2 regions of the Acidovorax sp. Q11 genome follow, and region 1 is predicted to be linked to the other one. Evidence: predicted binding sites of a transcription regulator. Region 1 holds the regulator's gene; the other holds the start of a gene.
What was found. Region 1 encodes HrcA, which represses chaperone genes, less so after heat shock. Its sites were predicted from a motif close to TTAGCACTCNNNNNNNNNGAGTGCTAA; they were not measured.
Positions count from the first base shown of each region.

Region 2: ACYZGB_RS13345 (co-chaperone GroES) is a predicted target of HrcA. The motif match lies at 5,846-5,872, and genes of this name have one in related genera.

Region 1 covers NZ_JBUDZG010000040.1:10,996-26,170, reverse strand. The annotation lists gene greB (transcription elongation factor GreB) at 100-666, opposite strand; tRNA gene ACYZGB_RS20875 (tRNA-Arg) at 746-822, opposite strand; tRNA gene ACYZGB_RS20870 (tRNA-Ile) at 1,029-1,105, opposite strand; gene hrcA (heat-inducible transcriptional repressor HrcA) at 1,156-2,160, opposite strand; gene ACYZGB_RS20860 (NAD kinase) at 2,189-3,088, shown strand; gene recN (DNA repair protein RecN) at 3,091-4,761, shown strand; gene rapZ (RNase adapter RapZ) at 4,761-5,624, shown strand; gene mutY (A/G-specific adenine glycosylase) at 5,665-6,738, opposite strand; gene ACYZGB_RS20840 (dynamin family protein) at 6,735-8,696, opposite strand; gene mutM (bifunctional DNA-formamidopyrimidine glycosylase/DNA-(apurinic or apyrimidinic site) lyase) at 8,845-9,660, opposite strand; gene ACYZGB_RS20830 (tetratricopeptide repeat protein) at 9,708-11,468, shown strand; gene ACYZGB_RS20825 (lipoprotein insertase outer membrane protein LolB) at 11,501-11,998, shown strand; gene ispE (4-(cytidine 5'-diphospho)-2-C-methyl-D-erythritol kinase) at 12,039-12,896, shown strand; tRNA gene ACYZGB_RS20815 (tRNA-Gln) at 12,927-13,003, shown strand; gene ACYZGB_RS20810 (ribose-phosphate pyrophosphokinase) at 13,051-14,025, shown strand; gene ACYZGB_RS20805 (50S ribosomal protein L25/general stress protein Ctc) at 14,187-14,822, shown strand; gene pth (aminoacyl-tRNA hydrolase) at 14,985-15,175, shown strand, end outside.
Region 2 covers NZ_JBUDZG010000015.1:16,362-31,536, forward strand. The annotation lists gene ACYZGB_RS13320 (SMP-30/gluconolactonase/LRE family protein) at 1-529, opposite strand, end outside; gene edd (phosphogluconate dehydratase) at 631-2,400, shown strand; gene eda (bifunctional 4-hydroxy-2-oxoglutarate aldolase/2-dehydro-3-deoxy-phosphogluconate aldolase) at 2,391-3,047, shown strand; gene ACYZGB_RS13335 (DUF805 domain-containing protein) at 3,281-3,580, shown strand; gene groL (chaperonin GroEL) at 3,720-5,372, opposite strand; gene ACYZGB_RS13345 (co-chaperone GroES) at 5,467-5,757, opposite strand; gene ACYZGB_RS13350 (hypothetical protein) at 6,034-7,752, opposite strand; gene ACYZGB_RS13355 (FG-GAP repeat protein) at 8,029-10,347, shown strand; gene ACYZGB_RS13360 (DUF4148 domain-containing protein) at 10,662-10,949, shown strand; gene ACYZGB_RS13365 (DUF4148 domain-containing protein) at 11,042-11,335, shown strand; gene argC (N-acetyl-gamma-glutamyl-phosphate reductase) at 11,534-12,472, opposite strand; gene ACYZGB_RS13375 (LysR family transcriptional regulator) at 12,639-13,526, shown strand; gene petA (ubiquinol-cytochrome c reductase iron-sulfur subunit) at 13,542-14,171, opposite strand; gene ACYZGB_RS13385 (sigma-54 interaction domain-containing protein) at 14,502-15,175, shown strand, end outside.

The DNA of each region.
Region 1 (15,175 bases):
AAGCGCTGCGGCTGAGAATTGCGGCTGCGCCGCCTTGTCCGCTGCTGCGGTTGTCTTCGTCTTGCGTGGCATTCATGCTCCTTGTTGACATGCTATGCCTCACACACAAAACATCTGACAGGCTCGGTAGCGGACCTCCACCACCTCCAGATGGCGAACGCCACCGGGGGTTGGCAGCTGAACCTCGTCCCCCACACGGGCCTTGAGCAGCGCTCGCGCCACAGGGGAAATCCAGCTGACCTGCGATTCGCGACTGTCGGCTTCGTCAATGCCCATGATGGTAATGGTGCGCTCGACACCTTCGTCGTCCACATAGGTCACCGTCGCACCAAAGAAGACCTGGTCGCTTCCTGCATGTTGGCCGGGATCGACCACCTCGGCGATCTCCAGTCGCTTGGTCAGGAACCGGATGCGCCGATCAATTTCGCGCAGGCGCTTCTTGCCATACAGATAGTCGCCGTTCTCGGAACGGTCGCCGTTGCTCGCCGCCCAATGCACCACATCCACCATCTTGGGGCGCTCGTTGTCGATCAGGTCGAGCAACTCATCCCGCAAACGCGCATACCCCTCGGGCGTGATGTAGTTCTTGCCTCCGGCAGGCAACGGCGGCAACGCCAACTCATCGTCATCAGCACCATCGGTCTCTTTGGTAAAAGCCTTGCTCATCGCCAGATACTCCCGATCAGCGCAAAGCGCGCGGACAAATGAAAAAGCCTGCAATCTTGCGATTGCAGGCTTTAAACATTGGTGCGGCTGGCAGGAATCGAACCCACGACCCCTTGGTTCGTAGCCAAGTACTCTATCCAGCTGAGCTACAGCCGCTAAGCTTTGAATTATAGCATGATTTCTTGGCGACCCTTGAAATCATTTTTTTTACTTGCTTCCACTTGGTAGTGGCTATCGCAAACAAAATCTAATTCAGCGCAAGCCACGATTGTAATGCACTCCAAGGCGTCTCAAAGAGAAACAGGGCACATTGCCGTTGAAAAATGGCTTTGATCACGATGACCCCCCATGCGACCGATGGGTGGTAGGGCGTGTTGGACTTGAACCAACGACCAAAGGATTATGAGTCCTCTGCTCTAACCAACTGAGCTAACGCCCCAAGCCATGCTCCAGCGCTATACAACGGGGCAAGCGCCGTATTGTAGGGGCTTACTTGCGATGGCTGAGCGCGTTGGAGACGAGCTTGGAGGTGATGTCCACAATCTGAATCATCCTGTCATACGGCATGCGCGTGGGGCCGATCACTCCCAGCGTACCCACCACCGTGCCATCTACTTCGTAAGGGGCACTGACAATGGACAACTCTTCAAAAGGCACGACCTGGCTCTCCCCACCAATGTAGATGCGCACACCTTCGGCCTGACTGGAGATATCGAGCAGGCGCAAGATCTGCGTCTTTTGCTCGAAGAGATCAAAGGCCCGCCGCAGGTTGCCCATGTCACTGGAAAAGTCGCTGACTGCCAGCAGGTTGCGCTCGCCAGAGATGACGACTGCATCCTGTGCCTCCGACAATGCTTCGGACCCAACGTTCACCGCCGCCTGCATCAGCGACGCAATTTCGCCGCGCAGCACATCCACCTCAGACTTCAGTCGCTCGCGCACCTGCTCCATCGCGAGCCCCGCGTAGTGCGCGTTCAGGAAGTTGGAGGCTTCAATGAGCTGAGACTGGGAGTAGTCCGCTTCGGTAAAGATCACCCGGTTCTGCACATCGCCCTCGGGCGAGACGATGATGACCAGGAAGCGCCGCTCGGAGAGCCTCAAGAACTCGATGTGGCGAAACACGGAGGTGCGCCGAGGCGCCATCACGACACCCACAAACTGCGACAGATTGGAAAGCAGCTGCGCCGCGTTGGCGATCACCTTCTGCGGCTGCTCCGGGGCAAGCTGGGGCGCCGTCAATGGATCTCGCTGCACGGTAAGCATGGTGTCCACAAACAGCCTGTAGCCCCGCGCGGTGGGAATTCGACCCGCCGAAGTGTGAGGGCTTGCGATCAGCCCCAGCTCTTCCAGATCAGCCATGACATTACGGATCGTGGCAGGCGACAAATCCAGGCCGGAAGCCCTGGACAGGGTCCGGGACCCCACCGGCTGTCCGTCGGCGATATAACGCTCGACCAGGGCTTTGAGCAACAACTTGGCGCGGTCATCGAGCATGGAATGATTTTAATGATGTAATTTCGCGATGACGTCCAATTTCCGCCATGTCGCACTCATAGGCAAGTACCAAGCTTCATCTGCGGGCTCCACGGGCGACAGCTCTCGCCAGGCCTTGGAAGACATCGCCCACTTTCTCGAACGCCAGGGCTGTGAGGTGGCGCTGGAAGCGGAGACCGCCAGCAACGCAGGGCTGACGCATGACTACCCCTCGCTGAATGTAGACGAGATCGGGGCCCGGTGCGACTTGGGCTTGGTAGTGGGTGGGGACGGCACGATGCTGGGCATCGGCCGCAGGCTCGCGCGGTTTGGAACGCCGCTGATTGGGATCAACCAGGGGCGGCTGGGTTTTATCACTGACATCCCGTTTGACACTTATCAGGCGACCCTTTCACCCATGCTCAAGGGAGCATACGAAGAGGATCTCCGCCCCCTGATGCATGCCACTGTGGTGCGTGATGAGCGAATAGTGTTTGAAGCCCTTGCCATGAACGATGTGGTCGTGAACCGCGGCGCCACCTCAGGCATGGTGGAGTTGCGGGTAGAAGTGGGCGGTCGGCTGGTGGCTAATCAGCGCGCCGACGGACTCATCATCGCCTCGCCTACCGGCTCGACGGCCTACTCGCTGTCAGCCGGCGGCCCCATGCTGCACCCATCCATCCCGGGTTGGGTGCTGGTGCCCATTGCACCGCACACCTTGTCCAACCGACCCATCGTTTTGTCCGATGCAACGGAGGTGGCCGTAGAGGTGGTGAGCGGACGCGATGTCAGCGCCAACTTTGACATGCAGTCATTGGCCTCTCTGCTCCACGGCGACCGCATCCTGGTCAAACGGTCAGAGCACTGTGTACGGTTCCTGCACCCGCAGGGATGGAACTACTTTGCAACGCTGCGCAAAAAGCTGCGCTGGAATGAGGGAGGCTCCTGACCATGGCACTCCGGCGGATCACGTTGCGTGATTTTGTGATTGTCCAGACACTGGAACTTGAACTCCAGCCTGGCTTCACTGTGCTGACCGGCGAAACTGGGGCGGGCAAGTCCATTCTGATCGATGCTTTACAACTGGCCTTGGGTGCGCGCTCGGATGCAGGGGTTGTGCGCGAGGGCAGCCCCCGCACAGACATCTGCGCTGAATTCGATTGCCCAAAGCATGTCCGGCCTTGGCTGGAAGAAGCCGGGTTTGATTCTGACGACATGCTTTTGCTGCGGCGCACAGTGGATGCCCAGGGAAAAAGCCGCGCCTGGATCAATGGAACCCCCGCCACGGCAGCACAGTTGCGCGCACTGGGGGACATGCTGCTCGACATCCATGGACAACACGCCTGGCAGAGCCTTACGCGCCCTGAATCAGTGCGCGGGTTGCTGGATGCGTTTGCGGGCACCAGCACCGCCGACACCCAACTCCGTTGGTCTCAGTGGCGCACGGACCAGAAGGCCCTGCAGCAGGCACGCCAGGCCCAGGCCACCTTGCAGCAGGAGCGCGAACGTCTGCAATGGCAAATCAGTGAAGTGGAAAAGCTGGCCCCCGCCACCGGTGAATGGGATGAGCTGGATGCGCAACACAAAAGGCTGTCGCACGCACAAGCGCTTCTGGATGCAGCTGATGGGGCTGTCCAAACCCTGCAAGCCGATGAGGCCGGCGCACTCAGCGCCCTGACGAAGGCACATTTGCTTCTACAAACCCAGGAGCACATCGAACCCGAATTTGTCAGTTTGGCCGATATCCTGGCATCGAGCCTTGCACAAGCCAACGACGTAGTCCACTCGCTGCATTCGTACCTGCGGCATGCCGACATTGATCCACAACGCCTGGCTGAACTGGATGCACGCCTGTCGCAGTGGATGACCCTCGCCCGCAGATACAAGCGGGCACCCGGGGATTTGCCGGCGCTGCTGCAGGACTGGAAGGCCGAGCTGCACCAACTGGACGCAGCCACCGACCTGGATCAGCTGCAAGCCGCTGAGGCAACCAGTGCCAAGGTTTACCAGGCAGCAGCTCGGGCGCTGTCGCAGGCGCGTGCCAAGGCGGCCCCCAAGCTATCGACCGCCATCACCCAAGCCATGCATGGACTGGGCATGGAGGGCGGAAGGTTTGAGGTGTCCCTGACCCGTGCCGAGGAACCCGCAGCCCACGGAATGGATGATGTGGTCTTTCTGGTCGCTGGCCATCCAGGCATGAGCCCCAAACCGATTGGCAAGGTTGCCTCTGGCGGTGAACTGTCACGCATCTCGCTTGCCATATCTGTCACCACGAGCGAGCTGGGCATGGCGCCCACCCTCATCTTTGACGAGGTGGATTCTGGCGTGGGTGGCGCTGTCGCTGAAACCGTGGGCCGGTTGATGCAGCAACTTGGCAAGGACCGCCAGGTCCTGGCTGTGACCCATCTCCCCCAGGTCGCGGCTTGCGCGCACCACCATCTCAAGGTGGCCAAACGAAAGAGCCCCACCGGCACCAGCAGCACGGTACTGGCCGTTCAGGAAGAGCAGCGTGTTGTCGAGATTGCGCGCATGCTGGGTGGTGAGCGCTCAACAGACACCACCCTGGCCCACGCCCGTGAGATGCTGAACCATGTCTCAACAACCCTGGCAGGGAATGACTGATGGCACTTGAAATTGTCCTGATCACAGGGATGTCGGGCTCAGGGAAGTCCGTGGCCTTGCATGCCCTGGAAGACGCCGGGTACTACTGCGTAGACAACCTCCCACCCGAGCTGCTGCCCACCTTCGTTGCGCTCGAGCATCGCCACCACGGGAACCGGGTAGCCATCGCCATGGACGTGCGCAGCGCGACCTCGCTGCACCAGGTCCCCCAGGAGCTGAATCGCCTGCGCAGCCAGGGGGTGGCCGTGCAATCAATTTTTCTGGATGCCACCATCGACACCCTGGTGCGGAGGTTCTCCGAAACACGCCGCCGCCACCCCCTCTCCCATGACGATCTCCAACAGGGACGACGGGCCTTGGTGCAGATCATCGAACTGGAGCGCGAACTGCTGGCCGACTTGCGTGAGCAGTCGCATGTCATCGACACCAGCACGATACGGGCGTCGCAGCTGCAAAGTTACGTCAAAAGCCTGATGTCTACTGCGCAAGGGCAATTGACCCTGGTGTTTCAGTCCTTCGCATTCAAACGCGGCATCCCCATGGATGCAGACTATGTCTTTGACGTGCGGATGCTGCCCAACCCCCACTACGAGCCGACGCTGCGCGATCTGACGGGGCTAGACCAACCGGTTGCGGACTTCCTGCGCCTGCAGCCCGACGTCAACCTCATGCGCGCCCACATAGAGCAGTTCCTGGCGCATTGGCTGGACATGCTCGACAGGAACCACCGAAGCTATGTGACAGTCGCCATTGGCTGCACGGGCGGGCAGCACCGCTCGGTCTATCTGGTGGAACGGCTCGCCGAGGCCTTCAGCGACCGCTGGACGGCGTTGAAGCGCCACCGGGAACTCGACGGCCGCTGACCATAGAGCGGAGGTCGGGCTGCGAAAGGCCCTCAAGCCGTCACCACAACCGGGCTTGGGTCGCGTCCAGCAGTTTGCGGATTGGGGCAGGCAAGCCCACAGACGGCCATTGGTCCGGCCCGAGCCACTCGCCATCCCCCAGGGCATCTCCCGCGAAATCCCCACTGATCAGTATCGGATGGAGATGCAAGTCCCTGTGTGTGAGCACATGCAAAAAAGGAGACAGCTCTTCCCGCAAGTACCGTGACGAGTCGCCAAGGCTTTCCACAAAAGCACCACACTCAGCATCCCCCGGAAAGACAGGCACGCAATGCATGCCTGCCCAAATGCCCGTTGGCGGGCGCCGTTGCAGCCAGGCGCGACCAAGGCCATCACGGAGGATTACCAACTGCCACGACTCGGATCTGCGGACCAGTTTCCGCGTCCTGACGGGATAACGCTCTGGGTCACCATCTGCCAACGCCTTGCATGACTCCATCAAGGGACAGTCGGAACAGCGGGGAGCGCGTGGAGTACAAATCGAGGCCCCCAGGTCCATGAGCCCCTGGGTGTATCGGGGCATTGCTTGGGCCAGGTCTTTGGTGGGTAGCAGCGACTCCGCCATCCCCCACAGCAGGCGTTCGTTGGCGGCAGACGCCATGTCTTTGTCAAACCCCAGCAGGCGCGTCAACACCCGCCGCACGTTGGCATCCAGTATCGGCACCCGCTCCGAGAAACAGAATGCAGCAATGGCTCCCGCCGTCGATCGGCCGATGCCTGGCAGGGTCGCCAGAATCTCCGCTGTGCGAGGAAACATTCCCCCGTGATCAGCTACGACCTTCTGTGCACAACGGTGCAGATTGCGTGCCCGGCTGTAGTAGCCCAAACCACTCCAAAGCCCCATCACCTCGTCCTGGGGCGCGTTTGCCAAGGCGCTGACGTCCGGGAATCGTGCCAGGAACCGTGCGTAGTAGTCCAGCACCGTGCTGACCTGGGTTTGCTGCAGCATGATCTCTGACAGCCATACCCGATAGGGGTCTTGGGTTTGCTGCCAGGGCAGGTGGTTGCGGCCATGGGTGGCCTGCCATGCCACCACGCGTTCGGCGACGCGCGCGCCCTCTGCGGGCGCAATCATGCCGACACAAGATGCGCGTCGGAAGCTGCGGACTCCAGGCCCGGCAAGGCAATCAGCTGGGAGGTAAGCTCCTGCAGCCTGCGCTCCAGCGAGCCCAGGGCCTCTTCACCCGCCTCAATTTCCGAAATACGCTCCACCAGCCCGCTGGCGGCTTGCTGTATGCGGTCCACCGCCTCGATGCGACGCGCAAAGCTACGTCGGCGCTCGCGCAATTGCGCATCAAGTTGCGCTGTCGCCGACTTGCTCCACAACTCCAGATCGTTGGCGGCCGATTCATATACCGTGCGCAACCGCATGGCCAGAGCCCGCACCAGCCGCTCTGCGAACTCCGGCTGCGCCAGTTTCAACGCATTGCCTACCCCAAGGTACTGCAGATGGCTTTGTTCGATCTGGTTCAGGTCATGCGTGAAGTGCTCCAGCTGGGGCGGCGTGGGCACCTGAAGCGAAAACCCGAATTCGGCATTGAGCTGACGGAAGGTCCCGCCTAACATGGCCTGAATTTCTGTGCCTGAGGCCTGCGCCTTGTCCAGCGTTCCACGCAGTTTGTCAAAGGTCTGGACATAGATTTTCTTGACGCCCAGCTTGAGGCCTTTTTGCTGTAGCGTCTGCGCCAACTCCGACAACTCAGCCTTGAGCGCTTTGGCGCCCAGTTGCTGAAACACATCCCGCAAGAGCTTGAGGTGCACAGCACGCACAGCCTGGATCTTGGCGGTGCTCAAATCGAATTCACGCTGCTCCTGCTCAATACGGTGGCGCATGGATTCGATCACCGAGGCATTCTTGCCTCGCAGGCTGCGCAACTCGGCCATCTGGTCATCCAGATCCCGGCGGCGAATGTTGATAACCCGTCCAGTCTCTGTACGCAGGCTGGCCACCCCTGCGGAAACGGCCGCCCGCAAAATAGATCTGCGCCGACCCATGATGCCTTTGGCCAGGGCTTCCTCCAGAACAGGCAAACCACTGGTTTCCAGCAAGACATCATCCGCCGTGATCTTGGCAACCAACCCCTTCTGGGCTGATACGGGGACCACCCTCTCCAGCGGCACACCCAGCATCTCTGCCGACGTGCTGCACTGGCGCTCCATCTGGGACTGCACCTGCTCGGCGCTGTTCAGCGTATCCCACAGCGTGTCGATCTTGTTCAGCACGACAAGCCGCGCATCCATGCTGTCGGGCGATATAGCAAGATGCTCACGCCAGATGGAAAGATCCGAGCGGGTGACGCCAGTATCGGCACTCAGAATGAAGACCACCGCATGCGCCTGCGGGATCAGGTTGACGGTCAACTCGGGCTCTGCGCCCACTGCGTTCAGGCCGGGAGTGTCCAGAATCACCAGCCCCTGCTTGAGCAGCGGGTGGGGAATATTGATGATGGCGTGCCTCCACATGGGCACTTCCACCAGGCCCTGGGCATCGGGCACGGGGTTCTCATCGGTCAGCTCATCGTGCCAGAAACCCAGCGCTCGGGCATTGTCCAGGCTGACCTTGCGCACCTCGGCCACTTTCTCCAGGGCCTTGGCGATCTGGTCTGCATTGCCAACATCGAGGGGAATTTCTGTCCAGCGTTCGGTCTTCATCCGCCACTCGGCCAGACCTTGCATCTGCAGGCGGGTTTCGATGGGAAGCAGCCGGAGACTGGGCGCCACAGTGGCGTCGTAACCCAGCTCTGTAGGACACATGGTGGTGCGGCCTGCGCTTGCAGGCATGATGCGGCGCCCATAGTCAGCAAAGAAGATCGCATTGATCAGTTCCGATTTGCCACGGGAAAACTCCGCCACAAAGGCCACCATGACTTTGTCACTGCGGACCTGCTCCTCCAGGCGATGCAGTCGCTCCTGCACAGCGGCATCCATCAGGTCATGCGAGGACATCCACTCGGCCAGCCGCTTGAGCTGCTGGGCGAACTCCCGCCGCCAGGCGCCATGCTGGTCGAACTGTTCGTTGAATGAAGGTCCCACTTTGCTCCCACAGATCTATGAATGGCCTACAAGGTAGACATACACAAAATATAGCATCGACCGCACGCAGGCTGTTGCAAGCCCGGACACGGGTGCTTTTATGCGACTCCCAAGCTGGTCTCTGCACCAATCGTTGAACAGCGCCGACCTAGGGCCGCTGGCACTGGGGGCAAAAGTAGCTGCTCCTCTGCCCCTGACGTAAAAGCCCTATCGCTGTCCCGCACACGTGACAAGGGGCGCCTTCGCGCCCGTATACATTGGCAGTGGTCTGAAAGTGCCCGGCCATGCCCTCCGCATTCGAAAAATCGCGCAAGGTACTCCCCCCCAGATCTACGGCACGCGCCAGCACCACACGAATGGCTTCGTACAAACGGCGCACCCGCCCTGCCCCAATGCGAGCGGACACCGCCGTGGGCCGGATGCCCGCCATGAACAGCACTTCGGATGCATAAATATTGCCGACACCCACCACCAGATGGCCAGCCAGCAGCAGCTGCTTGATGGGCACACGGCTTTTTTTCAGACCTGCCTGAAAATCCGGCAAAGAGAAAGCGTCCGACAAAGGCTCCATGCCCAGGGCTCCGAGCAGCTTCACGGCCACGGGGGCTTGTTCACCCGCTGCAAACACGACTGCTCCAAACCGGCGCGGGTCATGCAGTCGCAGGGTTCCCTTGTCCGTCACCAGATCAAAATGATCGTGCGGCCCAGCTGTTGGCAACCCATACGCAAAACGCAAACTGCCCGACATGCCCAGGTGGATCAGCAAAAGCCCCCCGCTGGTGTCTGCCAGCAGGTACTTGCCCCGCCGGCGCAGCCCCACGACCTGCTGACCCACCAACGACAGGGGGTCACAGCCCAGGGGCCAGCGAAGTGGCTTACCCAGAACCACGGTTTGAATTTTGGCTCCCGCAATCGCTTCGGCAAAGCTGCGGCGGGTCACTTCCACTTCGGGCAACTCAGGCATACATAGGGCCGGGCAACGGCTTCACAGGCATGGATTATTATGGCCCGATGGTGCTCTTTCACAGCTTTCGAACCGCCGCATTCGCTGCCGCAGTGGCGGTTGCCGCCCAATCCGCATGGGCCCAGCAACCCAGCAGCGTCAACCGCGCCACCACCAGTGTGCCACCGGCTGCATCCAACCCGGCTCTGGACGCTGAGCTGTTCTACGAAATTTTTCTGGGCGAAGTCAGCGCACGCACAGGTGACCCTGGCGCTGGCTACGCGTTCATGCTCGAAGCCGCGCGCCGCAGCGCCGACGGCCAGCTCTACCAACGGGCGGCGGACATTGCCCTGCAAGCCCGCTCGGGCGAATACGCCCTGGCTGCAGCCCGGGCATGGAAAGAGGCCCTGCCCCAATCCCGCGAAGCCAACCGCTATGTGTTGCAAATCCTGGTGGCGCTCAACCGCATTGGAGAAACCCCGGACCTGTTGCGGCAGGAACTCGCACAGTCCCCGCCTCGCGCCAAGGCGGCCTCGCTGTCTGCGCTGCCCCAAATGTATGGACGCGCCAGCGACAAGGCGCTGGCAGCCAAGGTCGTCGAACAGGCCCTCGTAGACGAGCTGACCAACCCCGCGACAGGCCCTGCTGCCTGGGTTGCACTGGGGCGCCTGCGCTTGGCTGCTGGCGACAAGGGCGGCGCCTTGAATGCAGCGCGCAAGGCGCAGGACCTGGACAACGCCAGCGAGGATGCCGCGCGGCTGGCGCTGGAACTCTTGGACGAAGGCGTCGCAGAAGCAGAGCCCATCGTGATTCAGGCGCTGGCCAAACAGCCTGTGCCCGAGCTGCGGATGGCCTATGCGCGCGTACTGCTGGGCCTGCAGCGCTATCCCGATGCTGGCCGCCAGCTGGAAGCCGTGACCAAGGAGAAACCCGATCTGGCGGAGGCCTGGCTCGTGGTCGCCACACTGCAGTTTCAGGACAACCGCCTGCCCGCCGCTGAAGTCTCCCTGCAGCGCTTCATCGACCTGGCCTCGGCCACCTCTGACGCGGAGGTGCGGCAAAAAGGCCTGACCCAGGCCTACTTGCTCTACGCACAAATTGCAGAAAAAAAGAAAGACTTTGCGGCCGCTGAAGCCTGGCTGGGCCGCATTGACAACGCAGACGAAGTGTTTGGTGCCCAGATGCGCCGGGCCTCGCTGCTGGCACGGCAAGGCAAACTCGCACAGGCACGGGCGTTGCTGCGCAGCCTGCCAGGAACCTCGGCCGAAAACCAGCGCATGAAGCTGTCGGCTGAAGTGCAACTGCTGCGTGAACAGCGCCTGTACAAAGAAGCCTACCAAGTGCAAGTGGAGATGGTGGCACTGGCCCCGGACGACGCCGAACTGGTCTATGACCAGGCAATGCTGGCCGAAAAAATGGGCAACCCGGACACCATGGAGCAGTTGCTGCGCCAAGTGATCGCTCGCCAGCCCCAGTACCACCACGCCTACAACGCGCTCGGCTATTCGCTTGCAGACAGGGGGCTTCGACTGGCGGAGGCCAAACAGTTGATCATGAAAGCGCTGGAATTTGCGCCGAATGATCCGTTCATCATGGACAGCCTTGGCTGGGTGGAATTCCGCCTGGGCAACAAGGCCGATGCAAAACGCCTTCTGGAAACCGCCTACAAGGCCCGCCCAGATGTAGAAATAGCAGCCCACCTGGGCGAGGTGCTGTGGAGCCTGGGCGACAAGGAAGGGGCCACCAGAGTCTGGAAAGAAGGACAGCGCATCAGCCCTGACAACGACACACTCAAAGAAACACTCAAGCGGCTTGGGGCGGGGCTTTGATGCACCCCCACGGCAGAGGGCTTCGCCTGGAGTTGAGTACCGCCCTTCAACGCGGCTGGGTGGTGTCGTGGATCATCTGTTGTGTGCTGTGGCTCGCAGGTTGCGCCCAACCTGTTCCAAAGGCATCTCAAGAAGAAGACAGTTGGCGCGGGCGGATTGCCCTGCAGGTCGATGGGCAGGCAGCGCAGTCCTTCTCCGCCACATTTGAGCTGCAGGGCAACCCTGAAAGCGGCGGCTTGGTGCTTTTTAGCCCGTTTGGAAACCGCATTGCCCAACTGGAATGGAAAGATGGCCAGGCATCGCTGCAGAGCGGGCAAGAGACACGGACTTCGGACTCGCTGGAGACGCTGTTGTTGGACGTGACAGGCACGCGGATCCCGATTGCAGCCCTTTTCAGTTGGCTCAACGGCACCCAGGCCACAGCCCCCGGCTGGCAGGCCGATCTGTCTGGCATGCCGGACGGCCGCCTCACAGCGCGGCGCGAACAGCCCACCCCACAAGCCATTTTGCGCATTGTGCTGACCCGCTGAGGCGATCCCTTCAGCCTACGCAACCCTTTCCCATTCTGCGATGCAAGCGCTGTACGACGTGCCGGCTCCGGCCAAGCTCAATTTGTTTCTGCACATCACCGGGCGACGCGCCGACGGCTACCACCTGCTCCAGTCGGTCTTCATGCTGGTGGACTGGTGCGACACCCTGCACTTCGAACGGCGCGCCGATGGCAGCATCTCCAGGGAAGACTTGGGCGCCCCATTGCCCGAAATGGACCTGACACTGCGAGCGGCACACGCACTCAAAGCCGCTACGGGCTGCACACTGGGCGCTCACATCGGCGTTCTCAAGCGCATTCCCGCCCAAGCCGGCATGGGCGGAGGCTCGTCCGACGCCGCGACAGCATTGCTCGCTTTGAACCAGCTATGGAGCCTGGGCCTGTCACGCAGCGCACTGGAAACGATCGGCTTGCAGCTCGGTGCAGACATTCCCTTTTTTTTACGCGGCAACAACGCTTGGGTGGAAGGAATTGGTGAGACAATCACGCCGCTTGAGAAAGCACACCAACTGCCGCAAGCGCGCTTTGCCATCGTGAAGCCCGCAGCAGGTTTGGAGACAAAATTAATTTTTTCGTCCCCGAATCTGAAACGCGATTCAGATAGTGCTACAATCTTAGGCTTTGCTGCAGAATACCTTGACTTCGGTCGAAACGACTTGCAGCCAGTTGCTCAGGCCATTTGCCCAGAAGTCACGCAAGCCATCGAATGGCTTAGAGACCGAGGATTACAGGCTAGAATGACAGGCTCTGGAAGTGCAGTGTTTGCGCAAATGTCACATGAAGTGGACTTGAAAAACGCCCCCGAAGGCTGGCAAGTCAAAGCATGTGAAAACCTGATGATTCATCCTCTGACAGGGTGGGCATCAGACGAGAATTAAGGTTGGCTGCTTTCGGCAGTTGACCTGTGTAGGGGAGTCGCCAAGCTGGTTAAGGCACCGGATTTTGATTCCGGCATGCGAAGGTTCGAATCCTTCTTCCCCTGCCAAATATCTTCTCGCGTACGGGCTTTTTTTTCAGATTGCTGGGACTCTCATGCAAGCCAATCACCCCGACTTCATGGTTTTCACTGGCAATGCCAATCCTGGCATGGCAGCTGAAATTGCCCAGCACCTCGGCACCACCCTGGGTGCAGCCGATGTGGGTCGCTTCTCTGATGGTGAAGTCACCGTCGAAATCAAGCAAAACGTGCGTGCGCGCGATGTTTTCGTGGTGCAGTCCACCTGCGCGCCCACGAACGAAAACCTCATGGAACTGCTGATCATGGTCGATGCGCTCAAGCGTGCATCGGCTGAGCGCATCAGCGCCGTGATCCCCTATTTCGGCTACGCCCGCCAGGACCGCCGCCCCCGCTCCACCCGCGTGCCCATTACCGCCAAGGTCGTGGCCAACATGCTGCAGGCCGTGGGCGTGGCCCGCGTGCTGACCATGGACCTGCATGCTGACCAGATCCAGGGTTTCTTCGACATCCCCGTGGACAACATCTACGCCTCTCCGGTTCTGCTGGGTGATCTGCGCCAGAAGAACTACGAGGACCTGATCGTTGTCTCGCCCGACGTGGGCGGTGTGGTGCGTGCGCGTGCCCTCGCCAAGCAGCTGGGCTGCGATCTGGCCATCATCGACAAGCGCCGCCCCAAGGCCAACGTGTCGGAAGTGATGCACGTGATCGGCGAAATCGAAGGTCGCAACTGCGTGATCATGGACGACATGATCGACACCGCCGGTACGCTGGTGAAGGCTGCCGAAGTGCTGAAAGAGCGCGGCGCCAAGAGCGTGTACGCGTATTGCACGCACCCCATTTTCTCGGGTCCCGCCATTGAACGCATCGCCAAGGGCACGGCCCTGGATGAAGTGGTCGTGACCAACACCATCCCCTTGAGCGACAACGCCAAGGGATGCACCAAGATTCGCCAACTCTCCGTGGCCCCGCTGATCGCCGAGACGATCCAGCGCATTGCCAAGGGTGAGTCGGTGATGAGCCTGTTCTCGGACCAAGACAACCTGTTCTGACCCGCTCCCGCCGGGAGCGATGCACAGCGGTTGCACACAAGCCTCCTTCGGGAGGCTTGTTGTCTGTTTGGGAACAACCAGTGGGCGGGCGGCGATGATGCCGCAAGCCTTTTTAAAACAGAGGATGACTGGTCGCGGTCGCCTCTTTCCAGGAGCTAACTATGAACTTCGTCGCTTTTGAGCGCGCCAAGCAAGGTACGGGTGCGAGCCGCCGTCTGCGCAACTCGGGCAAGACGCCCGGCATCGTGTACGGTGGCACCACCGAACCCCAACTGATCGAGATCGACCACAACGCTCTGTGGCACGCCCTCAAGAAGGAAGCTTTCCACTCCAGCGTGCTGGACATGGAAGTGGCCGGCACCACCGCCAAGGTCGTGCTGCGCGACGTGCAATACCACCCCTACAAGCAACTGGTGCTGCACATCGACTTCCAGCGCGTGGACGAAAAGACCAAGCTGCACCTGAAGGTGCCACTGCACTACAGCGGTGCAGAAGAGTCCAACGCCGTCAAGGTGGACAAGTGCATGGTCAACCCCGTCGTGAACGAACTGGACGTGACCTGCATGCCTTCGGACCTGCCCGAATTCATCGCTGTGGACCTGTCCAAGCTGGAAAAGGGTGCTTCCCTGCACCTGAAGGACGTCAAGCTGCCCAAGGGCGTGACGGCCAAGATCCGCGGCGGCCAGAACAACAACCCCGTGCTGGTGTCTGTTGTGCCCCCAGTCGTGGTCGTGGAAACCCCCGCTGACGCAGCACCTGCTGCCGATGCCAAGGGCAAGGGCAAGGGCAAGAAGTAATCAGCCCATCGCTGATCCACTTGCCTTTCCATCCAGGCCCCGTCTCGGCGGATATGGCCTGACCAACGGCCCACCTCGGTGGGCCGTTTGTTTTTCAGCTCCCGCGCAGCACCTGCGTAACCTCGCCTCTCCGCCACCTTTCGCGCACGGATAATCCCGCCCATGATCAAGCTGTTTGTAGGCCTTGGAAACCCGGGGCCCGACTACGAAGCCACCCGCCACAACGCCGGGTTCTGGTGGATTGACGCCCTGGCGCGCGAACTCAAGGCCACGCTGGTGCCCGAGCGCAGCTACCACGGACTCGTGGCGCGCACCACGGTGCATGGCCAGAGCGTGTGGCTGCTGCAGCCCCA
Region 2 (15,175 bases), on a different contig from region 1:
GCGTGTTCGACCAGTACAGCGTGTGGTTGTCGGAGCTGAAGGCCAGGCCGTTGGCGGTGAAGTTGTCGCCTGCCATGCGGCGCACGCGGTAGCCGGTGGCGCTGGTGGCATCGGCCTGCAAGCACCACAGCGCGGCATGGGGTGCCGTGCGGGGCGTGATGACCGAGCCCGCCCAGAAGCGGCCTGCGGTGTCGCAGCGGCCGTCGTTCAGGCGCAGCACCCTGGTGTCGTGCTGCTCAGGTGGGAGCAGGGCCAGGCAGGTGAGGGCGGTGGGGTTGGCGCTGTCCTTCGCCGTATCCAGAAGATAGAAACCGTTTCGTAACCCGATTACCAATCTCCCACCCGCTGCTGGCGCGCAGCAGCCGGGCTCACTGGGCATGCGCCATTGTCGGTGGCGGCCGCTTTCGGGATGCCATGCGTGTATTGCTTGACCCTGAATGTCACACCAGTACAGGGATTTCTCCGTGGGGTGCCAGAAGGGGGATTCGCCCAGTTCGGACGGCGGCAAGGGCAAGGTTTGCAGGGGCATGGGTTGAATCGAGGTGGTTATCGAGTTACATTCTAGGGCCTCAGATAACAGGCGCCAGGGGTAACGCCCTGGGGCCGAGCCACCCACCGATGGAGACCTCCATGCACCCAGTTGTAGCGCGCGTGACCGAGCGCATTGTCCAGCGCAGCGCAGACACGCGCGGCGCCTACCTTGCTGGCATTGACGCCATGATCGCCCGCAAGCCCGCGCAAGACCGCATGGGCTGCGCCAACCTGGCCCACGCCTATGCGGCGCTGCCGGGCTCTGACAAGTTCAAAGTCACCGTCGAAAAGGCCCCCAACATCGGCATCGTCACGGCCTACAACGACATGCTCTCGGCCCACCAGCCCTACCAGAGTTACCCCTCCGTTTTGCGCGACGAGGCTGCCCAGCATGGCGCCACGGTGCAGGTGGCCGGTGGCGTGCCTGCGATGTGCGACGGCGTGACGCAGGGCACGCCCGGCATGGAGCTGTCGCTGTTCTCCCGCGACGCCATTGCCATGGCCACGGCGGTAGCGCTATCCCACGATGTGTTCGATGGCGCGCTGCTGCTGGGCGTGTGCGACAAGATCGTGCCCGGCCTGCTGATCGGCGCGCTGCACTACGGCCATTTGCCTTGCGTGTTTGTGCCTGCAGGCCCCATGGGCACAGGTCTTTCGAACAAGGACAAGTCGAAGGTGCGTGAGCAGTACGCGCAGGGCCTGGTGGGCCGCGACGAGCTGCTCAAGGCTGAATCGGCTGCGTACCATAGCCCCGGCACCTGCACGTTTTACGGCACGGCCAACAGCAACCAGATGCTGCTCGAAGCCATGGGCCTGCATGTGCCCGGTGCGGCGTTCGAGTCGCCCGGCACTGAGGCGCGCGAAGCCTTCACGCGGCAGGCGGTGCGCACGGTGCTCGACATCGGCAAGCGCGGCAACCGCTTCACGCCCATCGGCAAGCTGGTGGACGAGCGCTGCATCGTCAACGCCATGGTGGCCTTGCTGGCCACGGGCGGCTCCACCAACCACCTGATCCACTGGGTGGCGATTGCGCGCAGCGCGGGCATCCTGATCGACTGGACGGACTTTGACGAACTCTCGTCCGTGGTGCCGCTGCTGGCCCGCGTGTATCCCAATGGCGATGCCGATGTGAACCAGTTCCAGGCTGCGGGCGGCCCGCCCTGGATCCTGCGTGAGCTGCTGGCGGGTGGCTTCATGCACGCCGATGTGTTGAGCGTGAACGCGGGTGGCATTGCCGATGGCGGCAAGAGCGCACCCGCCGTGTCGGGTGACACCTCGGTGCTGCGGCCCGTGAGCGCGCCTTTCTCGCCCACCGGCGGCCTGCGCCTGCTGCAAGGCCGTCTGGGCCGCGCAGTGATCAAGGTCTCGGCCGTGCCGGAAGATCGCCACATTGTCGAAGCCCCTGCCCGCGTGTTCGATTCGCAAGAGGCTTTGCTCGCTGCCTTCAGCGCGGGCGACGTGAACCAGGACATGGTGGCTGTGGTGCGCTTTCAGGGCCCACAGGCCAACGGCATGCCCGAGCTGCACAAGCTCACGCCCCCGCTGGCTGTGCTGCAGAACCAGGGCTTCAAGGTGGCGCTGGTGACCGATGGCCGCATGAGCGGCGCATCGGGCAAGGTGCCCGCCGCTATCCACGTCACGCCCGAGGCACTGGCCGGTGGCCCGCTGGCCAAGGTGCGCGATGGCGACATCGTGCGGGTCGATGCGGTGGCTGGCACGCTCGATGTGCTGGTCGATGACGCCACCTGGGCGGCCCGTTCCCCCGCGCCCTACAACGCCCCGTCGCAAATCGGCTTCGGCCGCGAACTCTTCACCAACTTTCGCCGCCACGCGGGCGGTGCCGAACAAGGAGCCTGCACATGGCTGTAACCCCTGCTTCCACGCCTATGAATCCCCTCGACATCGCCAGCCATGGCCCCGTCATCCCCGTCATCGTGATCGACCGCGTGGAAGACGCGCTGCCCCTGGCCGAAGCGCTGCTGGCCGGTGGCGTGAAGGTGCTGGAGGTGACGCTGCGCACCGCTGCAGGCTTGCCCGCCATCGAAACCATCGCCCGCAACCTGCCCGAGGCCGTGGTGGGCGTGGGCACGGTGCTCAATGCCGATGACGCGCGCCGCGCGAGCGAAGCCGGTGCGCGGTTTGCCGTGAGCCCCGGCTACACCTCGGCCGTGGGCAGCGCCTGCAAGGGCCTGAACCTGCCGCTGCTGCCCGGCGTGGCCACGTCGAGCGAGATCATGGCGGCGCTGGCCGATGGGTTCTCGTTCCTCAAGCTCTTCCCGGCCGAGGCCGTGGGCGGTATTCCACTGCTCAAGTCCTGGGCCAGCCCGTTTGGGCAGGTGAGCTTCTGCCCCACGGGGGGCATCACCCCCGCCACTGCGTCCAACTATCTGGCGCTGCCCAATGTGCGCTGCGTGGGCGGCTCGTGGCTTACGCCCACCGACGCCGTGCGCGCGGGCGACTGGGCGCGCATCACCGAGCTGGCACGCGCCACGCAGGCGCTGCGCAAGGCGGGTTGAGCTGGGCTGAAGCAGGAAAATACAGTCAAAATGGCCGCTTCCGCCTGATGGATATGCCTTTGTAGCTATAAAAAATATAGTGAACGGCTGCCTGTGTGCCGCGTGCGACCCACACCGTGCGACGGCGCCCAGCAATTTCCACCCATGTCTGACGCAGAGCCCCCCTATCATGGCGCGGGGGCTTGGTCCCCCACATCGCTGGTTTGCTTTTCAACCAAGAGAGGGAGTGCACTGTGGATTTTGTTTCTGCTGTCAAAAGCTGCTTCGCGCAGTACGCGGGTTTCTCCGGCCGCGCGCCACGCTCGGAGTTCTGGTGGTTTGCCTTGTTCCAGGTGGTGGTGCTGGTGGTCACCGGCTTTGTGAGCGAGGTGCTGTACGGCATTGCCGCGCTGGCCCTGCTGCTGCCCGCCATCGCCGTGGGTGCGCGCCGGTTGCATGACATTGGCCGATCGGGCTGGTGGCAGCTGCTGTCGCTGACCGGGATCGGTTCGCTGGTGCTGATCTACTGGTGGGTACAGCCCAGCGGCGACTGATTTTTGCGGGATGCGGGGCCTTACAAGCAACCCGCCACGCCATAAAAAAACCCGCAGGCCGTGAAGGCCTGCGGGTTTTTTGTTGGGCGCTGCCTGCGCAGTCAGTCAGCACGCTGCTGGCTGCGCGGGGGGCGGGCAATTACATGCCCATGCCGCCCATGCCACCCATGCCGCCCATGTCGGGCATGCCGCCGCCAGCGCCGGCTTCGTCCTTCGGAGCCTCAGCCACCATGGCTTCGGTCGTCAGCAGCAGCGATGCCACGGAGGCAGCGTTTTGCAGAGCCGTGCGGGTGACCTTCGTGGGGTCCAGAATGCCCAGTTCGAGCATGTCGCCGTACGTGTCGTTCGATGCATTGAAGCCGTAGTTGCCCTTGCCGGCCAACACAGCGTTCACCACCACCGAGGCTTCGCCGCCGGCGTTGTTCACGATTTCGCGCAGGGGGGCTTCGATGGCCTTGAGCACCAGCTTGATACCGGCTTCCTGGTCGGCGTTGTCGCCCTTGACCGAGTCGCCCACAGCTTGCTTGGCACGCAGCAGAGCCACGCCGCCGCCAGCCACAACGCCTTCTTCCACAGCTGCACGCGTGGCGTGCAGTGCGTCTTCCACGCGGGCCTTCTTTTCCTTCATTTCGACTTCGGTGGCAGCGCCGACCTTGATCACGGCCACGCCGCCAGCCAGCTTGGCCACGCGCTCTTGCAGCTTTTCGCGGTCGTAGTCGGACGTGGCTTCTTCGATCTGCACGCGCACTTGCTTGACGCGGGCTTCGATGTCAGCAGCAGCGCCAGCGCCGTCGATGATGATGGTGTTTTCCTTGCCCACTTCGATGCGCTTGGCTTGGCCCAGGTCGGCCAGCGTGACCTTTTCCAGGGTCAGGCCCACTTCTTCAGCGATGACCTTGCCGCCCGTCAGGATGGCGATGTCTTCCAGCATGGCCTTGCGGCGGTCGCCGAAGCCAGGAGCCTTCACAGCCACAACCTTCAGGATGCCGCGGATCGTGTTGACCACCAGCGTAGCCAGGGCTTCCCCGTCAACTTCTTCGGCAATGATCAGCAGGGGACGGCCAGCCTTGGCGACTTGTTCCAGCGTAGGCAGCAGGTCGCGGATGTTGCTGATCTTCTTGTCGAACAGCAGCACGAAGGGGTTGTCCAGAATGGCGGATTGCTTTTCTGGGTTGTTGATGAAGTAGGGCGACAGGTAGCCGCGGTCAAACTGCATGCCTTCCACGACGTCCAGTTCGCTTTCCAGCGACTTGCCGTCTTCCACGGTGATCACGCCTTCCTTGCCGACCTTGTCCATGGCGTCAGCGATCAGCTTGCCGATGGTTTCGTCGGAGTTGGCGGAGATCGAACCCACTTGGGCGATTTCCTTGGAGGTGGTGGTGGGCTTGGAAGCCTTCTTCAGCTCGATCACCAGGGCGGCGACAGCCTTGTCGATACCGCGCTTCAGGTCCATCGGGTTGATGCCAGCAGCCACGTACTTGAAGCCTTCGCGCACGATGGCTTGTGCCAGCACGGTGGCGGTGGTGGTGCCATCACCAGCGTTGTCGCTGGTCTTGGAGGCCACTTCCTTCACGAGCTGGGCGCCCATGTTCTGCAGCTTGTCCTTGAGTTCGATTTCCTTGGCCACGGACACACCGTCCTTGGTCACGGTGGGGGCGCCGAACGAGCGCTCCAGCACCACGTTACGGCCCTTGGGGCCCAGCGTGACCTTGACCGCGTTGGCCAGGATGTTCACGCCTTCAACCATGCGAGCGCGGGCTTCGCCGCCGAAAACTACGTCTTTTGCTGCCATTTTTGGCTCCTAAAGTTGGATTCAAATTCGCTGCCTGCGCCTATCCAGTAAGCGCTTGCAGCTATGAAAAAGTGAGTAAACGACCGAGAAGGAGTTACTTCTCGACAACTGCGAACAGGTCGTCTTCTTTCATGACCAGCAACTCGTCGCCATTGACCTTGACGGTCTGGCCCGAGTACTTGCCGAACAGAACGCGGTCGCCGACCTTCACGTTCAGGGCGAGCACTTCGCCCTTGTCGTTTTTCTTGCCAGGGCCCACGGCCAGCACTTCACCTTGATCAGGCTTTTCAGCAGCGTTGTCAGGGATCACGATGCCGGAGGCGGTCGTGGTTTCGCTTTCGATACGCTTGACGATCACGCGATCGTGCAGAGGGCGAAGGTTCATTGCAATGCTCCTGTTTTCAGTAAAAAAGCTGACGTACTCAGTGCCTGGGCATCCAGGCACTCCCAAACTTCCGACAGGCGAGGTGGTGTTAGCACTCGTCTGAGGTGAGTGCTAATGATAGGGGCATTTATGGCCGTTTCAAGACACTCCCTGCAGACGCCTGGGGGTTTGGGAGGCAAAAAAAGGGGTGAAGGCCTGCTGAACGCCGCCGCCCGGGTGGGGGCAGAGGGCGAAGGTGCCGGGTGACAGGCGTTGGGCGGGTTGCCGGGGCGGCCGTCACAGGCCCTGCAAAACCTGGGTGTGCCAGGCCTGCAGGGTTTCCTGCCGCTCGCGGCGCGCGGTGTCGTCGGCTTCCTGGGCGTCTTGCTGGCGCTGCAGCTGCAGTTGCTTGAGCAGGGGGAGCAGGTCGGTGTGCCGGGACTGTGGCCCGGGTGCACTGGTGCTGTTGCCCGTGACCTGGTTGTTTTGCACCCTGAGCGTGTGCAGCGAGCGGGACGCGGCCTGGGTGAGTGTGGCGCGGATGGCCTCGCCGTTGTCATAGGCCAGGTGCGCCTCCGTGCTGCTGCTGTCCTCCACCTTGTTGTAGAGGTAGTTCTGTGACGCCGAGGTGGTGTCCAGCCGGGGTGCTGCCGACACCAGCAGGGACTGGTGGTAGGCGGCGACGAGCTGCGCGGTCTGGGTCTGGCTGACAGCCCGGTTGCGGCTGGAGCTGCCCGTGATGTGGGTGGACTGGTTCAGCGTGTAGTGGAAGGTGTCGAGTTCCTGCGTGCGGCGCGGGTTGGTGGCCCGCGTGGTGGCCGTGATGCTGGCGTCAAAGTCCGCCAGGCCGGTCAACAGGCCCTGGTCTTCTTCGCCGAAGGTACCGGGCAGGGTGTGCAGCGCGGTGCCGGGTTTCAGGCCGCCGCCTGTGTGGGGGGCGCCGTAGCGGCTGTGCATGGCGGCAAAGCTGGACTTGAACAGGTCCACCAGGGCCTGCCGGGCCTGGCCGCGTTCTGCCGCCTTGTCGATGCGGCCCAGGCAGTGCTCGACAGCGTTGGCCCTTTGCGCATCTGTGCCCCACTGCGCGGGCTGGCGCAGGTCGGTCGCCATCTTCACCACGCCGTCACGGCTTCGCAGCTGCACCGCGCGCCGGTCTCCATCGACCTGAATCTGCGCGCCCAGCGTCAACACCCGGTTGCCATCTCTGTCCTTGCCATACATCTCCGTCTGGAGTTCCAGCCGGGTGAATGCCTTGCTGTCGAACCGGAGCAGCTCTTCCACATCCAGCTTCGGGTCGTCACCCGACAGCCCCTGCACCGCCTTGTCGAACCCGCTGGCCAGGGCCTGGAGTGCTTCACGCTCCTGCATGCTGAGTTCTCCCTCCACCACGATCTCGACCGACATGCCCGCGCCGGAGGCGCTGGGCTCGCGCTGGTCGTGGATGGACAGGCGGACCCGGGCGCCAGACCGCGTCTCGATGGAGAGTTCCACACTGCCACTGGGGCGGCTCTTGAAGGACCAGAGCGCATCCGTGGCCTTGCCCTGGACCCGGTCGGGCGAAGCGACGGCAGCCATGTCCACCACGGTTTGCCGGTAGCCCACGCCCGTGCTGGCCACCTGCCCCAGCAGCGCAGAGCCCAGGCCCGCCAGGCGGCCCTGCTGTGTGGTGCCACTGGCGTTGCGGCCCATCACCTCGGCCAGGGCGTTGTCAGGGGCTTGTTCCCACACCTGCATGCGCCCGCCCCGGGCCTGCATGTCCAGCAGTGCTTCGTAGGTGGCGGGGGCCGTCTCCAGGCTGCCTGGCATCTGCGTGATGTGCAAGAAGCGTTGGTTGCCCTGCACGGCGGCGCTGGCGATGTTGCTGGTACTGCTGCTGGGTGCGCTGGGTTTTTGTGGGGTGACCGGCGCTGGCTGCGCCGCTACCGGGCGCGTTGCTGCCGATGGGGCGGGGGTTACTGTGGGGCTCCACGCCGTTGCCAGCGCGGGGGAAAGGCTGGACAGGCCGACAACACTCATGGGTGGTCTTTTCTCGTTGGTTTTATCCAGGGTTTATCGGCAGCGGGCCGCAGAACTGAAAGGGAAAGGCGAAAGGGGCAGGGCGCAGTCCCGCCTGTCAACCCCGCTTCGGTGGGGTGGGTGTATGGGGCTGCAAAAACTAGAGTGCCTGGTGGCCTGCCGGGCCACCGTCCCTGTCCTGTGCGCGGAGAACCTTTGATGCCTCGATCTGCCCCCCTTCACACCGAAACCCCCTGCCCGCAGCGCCGAAAGGGCGCGTGGGTTTGGCTCCATGGGTTGCCACACCCGGGGGGGCAGCCCGGGGCACTGGCGGGCATCCGCCGCTGGGCGGCCCGCTGGCTGGTGGGGGTGGCCGCTGGTGTGCTGGCCGCTTGTGGTGGGGGAGGCGGCGACGCCGTGCCCGCCCCGCCGCCTGCCGCAGTGCTGCACCCGGTGGGCGGTCAGGTGTCCGGGCTTGCGGGCGTGCTGGTGCTTGCCAATGGCACACGCGGGGAGTTGACCATCACCGCCAGCGGCAGCTACGCCACCCAGGTGGCGCATGGCGAAGCCTACGACATTGTGGTGCGCACCCAGCCCATCGGGCAGACCTGCCTGGTGGAGAACGGTACGGGCGTGGTGGCAGGGCCGGTCACCAATGTGCAGGTCCGCTGCACTGCCAACACCTATGCAGTGGGCGGGACGGTGGTGGGCCTGGCGGGGGCGCTGACTTTGCGGCTCAATGGCATGTCCGACCTCGCGCTGACCACTGACGGGTCATTCCGCTTTGCCCTGGCCGTGCCCCATGGCAGCACCTATTCGGTGGCCGTGCAGGTGCAGCCCCTGGACCAGTTCTGCGAGGCCAACAGCGCCACCGGTGTGGCCTTGGCACCGGTGACGCAGGTGCGGGTGACCTGCCGCACGATCGATGTGCCCCCACCGCCTCCGCCGCCTCCACCCATCGCCGCCGCCCCCCTGGGCCTGGGCATCACCTACGGGGCAAAGGCGTTGAACTTCTCATGGCTACCGGCCACCCATGCCACCAGCTACACCGTGCACGAAGACCCCGATGGTGCGGGCCCGCTGGCGGCCGCGCAGATCGGCTCCACCGCCACCACCGCGCTGGCGCATGCGGTGCCGGTGTTGCTGCACCAGCGGCTGAACGCCACCTACACGGTGCGGGCCTGCAACATCAGCGGGTGCAGCGTCCCGTCGGCCCCGGTGGCGGCAGACATGGTGCAGGCCATTGGCTATTTCAAAGCCTCCAGCACCGCAGCCGAAGCGCGGTTTGGGAATCGGGTGGCCCTGTCCGCCAACGGCACCACGCTGGCCGTCGGGGCCTATGGCGAAGCTGGCAACACGGGGGCGGTGTATGTCTTTACCCGCACTGGCAGCACCTGGTCACAACAGGCGCGGATCACTGCTCCGGGGGGCGAGGCCAACGACTACTTTGGCAACGCCGTAGCCCTGTCGGCCGACGGCAACACCCTGGCCATTGGCGCGGACGGCGAAAGCGGCGACCAGTCAGGAACCTTTGCGGTGATGCCTCCCAGCAACAACCTCGCCAGCAGTTCCGGCGCGGTGTACGTGTACTCCCGCTCGGGCAGCACCTGGTCGCAGCAGGCCTTCATCAAGGCCAACAACACCTTTGCCTTCGACCTGTTCGGCTCGTTTGTTGCGCTCTCGGCCGATGGCAACACCCTGGCTGTGGGCGCCTACTACGAGAGCGGCGACCTGACTGGCGCCCATGGCAATGCGGCGTTCGCGTCGTCAGGCGCGGCCTATGTGTTCAGCCGCACCGGCACCAGCTGGGCGCAGCAGGGCTACATCAAAGCCGCCAACGCAGGGGCGGGGGATTTTTTCGGGATCTACCTCAGCCTGTCTGGCAGCGGCGACACGCTGGCGGTGGGCGCGTTTTTTGAGCGCAGCGCCTCGGCAGCCACTCCGGCCGATGATTCCTTGCAGGACGCGGGGGCTGCCTATGTGTTCCAGCGCACGGCTGGGGTCTGGGCGCAGCAGGCCTACCTCAAGGCCCCCAGCCCTCTGGCGCTGGACCGTTTTGGCGTGGCGGTCATGCTGTCGGGGGACGGCAACACGCTGGCTGTGGGCATGGACGGGGACAGCAGCGATCACACGGGCGTGTATGTGGTGCCCCCTGCCAGCAACAGCCTGGCGCTCAACTCAGGGGCCGTGTTTGTCTACACCCGCGCAGGCGGCACCTGGCAGCCGCAGGCCTACCTGAAGGCATCCAACACCCGCACGCCCCACCGCTTCGGCAACAACCTCGCCATGTCCAGCGACGGCAACACGCTGGTGGTGCCCTCGTACCGCGACAACAGCGCGGCCACGGGCTTCAACGGCAACCAGGCCGACACCACGGCTGCCGATGCAGGCGCCGTGCTGGTGTTTCGCCGCACCGCAGGCACCTGGGCGCAGCAAGCCTACGTGAAGGCGCCGAACACCGGCAGTGGCGACCGCTTTGGCGGCCGGGTGGCGCTGTCGGGCGACGGCAACACGCTGGCGGTTGGGGCTTCGACGGAAGACGGTGGATCGAACGGAATTGGCGGCAACCAGGCCGACGAAAGCCGCACCAACGCGGGCGCGGTGTATCTGTACTGAGAGGTGAAGACCGCGGCATTTGCGCGCCGCTCTTGCGAGCAGCCAAAAATTCCGCCCTTGAGGATTTGCGCCCGCCCTGCCCGTGGTTCTGAAAGGAGCCACGGGCTTTTTTTCTGCCTGTCCATGCCACGCGGCATTGTTTCAAATACTGGAACAGTCAGTTCGCGACTAGATGGTTTTTCTCTGAACACCATCGGCGTACAGTTCAACCCATCGATGAGCCGAACCCGCAAGGCGACTCACCGAACCCGGTTCAGGATTGGTTTTTGACCCGGTTTTTTTGAGACGCTTTTTTAACTTCAAGGATTTTCATCATGAACAACACCGCACGTTTCCTCTCCATCGCCGCTGTCGCTGCTTTCGCCTCCTTTGGCGCCCACGCTGACGAAGCCGATGCTTCGCAGTTCGCCACCAAGTTCGAAACCAACCGCACCCGCGCTGAAGTGGCCGCCGAAGCCGCCACCGTGGCCCAGACCCGCAGCATCGAACCCGCTGGTTCGCGTGTGGTGACTTACAAGAGCACCGCCGACCGCGCTGCTGTGCGTGCCCAGGCTGCTGACGCTGTGCGCACCGGCCAGATTTCTTACGGTGAGCGTGGTTGATTCTTCAGCGCCTGATTCGCTGAATCCACCGCCCTTTCTGTTTCGTATTGCCCAGTACATCCCTCTTTTTTGAATTTCACCGGAGTTTCACCATGAACAAGACCGCTCGCATCATCTCCATCGCCGCTGTGGCTGCTTTCTCTGCCTTCGGCGCACACGCTGACGAAGCCGATGGCTCGCAGTTCGCCCTGAAGTTCGACACGAACCGCACCCGTGCTGAAGTGGCTGCTGAAGCCGCGACCGTGGCCCAGACCCGCAGCATCGAACCCGCTGGTTCGCGTGTGGTGACCTACAAGTCCACCACTGACCGCGCTGCTGTGCGTGCCCTGGCTGCTGATGCCCTGCGCACCGGCCAGATCCCTTCGGGCGAATTCAGCGCCATGTAAACGGTTGGCCGATTGACACAGTTGCGGGACTTCCCATGGTGGTGGCACTTCGCGCGGTGCGGGTGCTGCTGCCATGGGAGGTGTTTTGAAGACACCCGCACTGGCCAAGCAAACGGGGCTCCTTTTGGGAGCCCTTTTTGTTGGTGTCTTGTCTTGGGGTTCGCGCCGCGCTGCTCAGTCACGGCACGGGGCGGGCCATCATGCGGCCCGGTGCGCCAGCATCAGGTCCAGGTTCTGCACCGCCGCGCCCGAGGCGCCCTTGCCCAGGTTGTCGAACACGGCCGTGAGCAGCACCTGCCCATGCTTTGCGTTGGCGAACACCCCCAGCCGCAGCTGGTTGGTGCCATTGAGGGCCTGCGGGTCGAGGTGCTCGGCGGCTTCGGCCTGCGCCAGGGGCATGACCTCGACATGGGCTGCACCTGCGTAGTGCTGCTGCAGACAGGCGTGCAGCCGCTCGCCGCTGGCACCCGCAGGCAGCTGGTGCACAAACAGGGGAATGCTCAGCACGATGCCCTGGCGGAACGCGCCGTAGGCGGGCACAAAAAAGGGGCGCTGGGCCAGGCCCGCGTAGCGTGCAATTTCGGGCGTGTGCTTGTGCTCCAGCTTCAAGCCGTAGAGCTGAAAGCCGGGTGCCTGCGTGGCGTGGGGGCCCTCATGCTCTTCCACGCGGGCCCGCCCGCCGCCCGAGTAACCCGACACCGCATGCACCGTGACCGCATGCTCGCGGCCCAGCAGGCCTGCCTGCACCAGGGGGTGCAACAGGGCCACGGCGCCCGTGGGGTAGCAGCCGGGGTTGCTCACCCGCTGGGCGCTGGCGATGCGCGCGGGCTGTGCGGCATCCATTTCAGGAAAACCATAGACCCACTGCGGATCGGTGCGGTGCGCTGAGCTGGCGTCGATCACCTGCACGGCCGGGTTGGTAATGGCGGCCACGGCCTCGCGCGCAGCCGCATCGGGCAGGCACAGGATGGCGATGTCGCAGCTGTTGATGGCTTCGGCGCGGCGGGTTGCGTTTTTGCGTTCGGCCTCGGGCAGGGTCAGCAGGCGCAGGTCGGTGCGGCCGCGCAGGCGCTCGTGGATCTGCAGGCCGGTGGTGCCCTGGTCGCCGTCGATAAAAACAAGGGGAGATGCAGTCATGAGTTGGGGCTCCGGTGGTCAAACTGGCATCCCTGGGCGGAGGGGCGGATGCCGAAGTGGATGGATGTCGAATGGGTTTCGGAAAGGGGATGCGCAATCTTCGGCGCCGGTCTAAACTTTGAAAAGTTGAATTTCACAAACATCAGCATCAGGTTTACTGAACGTCATGCGCGAACTCAACCTCGACCGGCTGCGCACCCTGGTCACGATTGCCGACCTTGGCTCCTTTGCCGAAGCCGCGCGCGTGCTGCACCTGGCGCCGCCCACGGTGAGCCTGCACATCGCCGACCTGGAAGCCCACATCGGCGCGCCCCTGCTGGTGCGCAAGCGGGGCGAGGTGCGGCCCTCGGGCGTGGGCGAGGCGCTTGTCGAACGTGCGCGGCGCCTGCTGGCCGATGCGGACGAAACCCTGGACCTGGTGCAGCGCCAGGTGCAAGGGCTGTCCGGGCGGGTGCGCCTGGGCGCCTCCACTGGCGCCATTGCGCACCTGTTGCCGCAGGCGCTGGAGGTGCTGGGCCAGCACCACCCGGGTGTGGACGTGCAGGTGGCGGTGCTGACTTCGCCAGAGACCATGGAGCGCCTGGCCAGCGGGGCACTGGACATTGGCCTGGTGGCCCTGCCGCAGCCCGCCGTGCGCGGGGTGGTGGTGCTGCCCTGGCGGCGTGATCCGGTCATGGCCTTTGTGCCGTCGGCTTGGGCATCGCCCCGCCGCGCTACACCCCGCTGGCTGGCGGGCCAGCCACTGATCCTGAACGACGAGGGCACCAGCCTGTCACGACTGTGCAAGGAATGGTTTGCGCAGGCGGGCGAGCACCCCCGGGCGCGCATCCAGCTCAATTACAACGACGCCATCAAAAGCCTGGTGGCCGCCGGTTATGGCGCCACGCTGCTGCCCCATGAGGCTGCCACCGCTGCGCCTCTGGACCCGCGCATCCGCATGCTGCCCCTGCAGCGCCCGCTGTGGCGGCCGCTGGGCGTTGCCCACCGCGAAGGCGGCGTGGAGCGCGCCACCCAGCATGTGCTGGATGTGTTGTGGCAGCAGAAGCAGGGCTGATGCGCAGCAGGTTGCTCAGGCTGCGTCCTCGCCGATCCGCAAGCGGGTGTCCGACACATAGTGATGGGGCGGCACTTCCAGGTTGACGGGGGCGGGTTTGTTCTTGAATACGCGGCCCGCCAGGTCGAAGGTGGAGCCGTGGCAGGGGCAGAAGAAACCCCCTTGCCAGTCGGGCCCCACGCTGGGGTGGGCCGTGCCTGCGGGGATGGTGCTCGGCGAGCACCCCAGGTGGGTGCAGATGCCCACGGCAACCAGCAGCTCGGGGCGGATGGAGCGCCCGGGGTTGCGGGCGTAGTCGGGCTGCTGGTCCTTGCGGGATGCCGGATCGGCCAGACTCGGGTCCAGCCGGGGCAGGGCGGCCAGCATGTCGGGCGTGCGCCGCAAGATCCACACGGGTTTGCCACGCCACTCCACGGTGGCCAGTCCACCCGGGGGCAGGTCGCCGACGTCCACCTCCACACTGGCGCCCAGGGCCCGTGCACGCTCGCTGGGCGCGAGGCTGGACACCAGGGGGATCGCCACCCCGGCGGCAGCCAGGCCGCCTGTGGCTGCGGCGAGCAGCACCATCTGGCGGCGTTCGGTGTTGTCCGGGCTTTCCTGGGAGGGGGCGAGAGCGGTGGGGGAGGGCGAGAGCGTGTAGGGCATGGCGGAGTTCCGGTGGTGGTGGGCGTGGGGCAAGCGCGGGTGCGACAAATGGGAGATGAAGAACTGTCCGGCGGCTTGCCCGGTCTGGGTCTCTCTTGGCAAATGGCGTGCCATGGAGGCGTCAGGAGAAAAACCTTTGTGAATCAACGGAGTACCGGAGCTTTTCGCCTGTCGAGGGGCGCGAACCACTGCCGAAGCGCTGCCAGATAACTGCCAACTGACTGCCATGTGCAGACGCCATGGCATAGATCAAAGCCCGGGAGCCAGAACTCGGGCACCGTGGGGCCTTCGGCGTTTTGCCTTGTGCTCCATCCCTCTTCACATCCCGCCATGGCCAGCCCTCACCTCCCGCCGCCCGAGCTGGTGGCCTTCCTTGAAGGCCTGCCCGACCCCCACATCCTGCTGGACGGTGCCTACCGCATCCTGGCGGCCAATGTGGCCTACCGCCAGCAGTTTGGCGGCGGGGTCCCCGTGGTGGGCCGCCACTGCCATGCTGTGTCGCACCATGCCCGCGTCCCTTGCGACCAGGCGGGCGAGTCCTGCCCCCTGGCGCAGGCGCGCCAGTCGGGCCAGCGCGAACATGTGCTGCACCTGCACCACACGCCGCAGGGCGAGGAATACGTGCAGATCGAGCTGACCCCCATCCAGGGGGCGGACGGGCAGGCCGCCTTCTTCGTCGAGAAGATGGTGCCGCTGCCCCTGGCGGCCCGCACCCTGCCCGGCGTGCCGGGCCTGGTCGGGCGCTCGCCCGCCTTCCAGCAGATGCTGGGGCTGGTGGCGCGCGTGGCGCCCACGCGGGCCGCCGTGTTGCTATTGGGCGAGTCGGGCACCGGCAAGGAGCTGGTGGCCCAGGCGCTGCACCGGGGCAGCCCCCGGGCCACGCGCGCCCTGGTGCCCGTGGACTGCGCCAGCCTGTCCGAGAGCCTGTTCGAGGCCGAGCTGTTCGGACACGAGAAGGGCGCTTTCACCGGCGCGGCGCAGGCCCGGGCAGGGCTGGTGGAGGT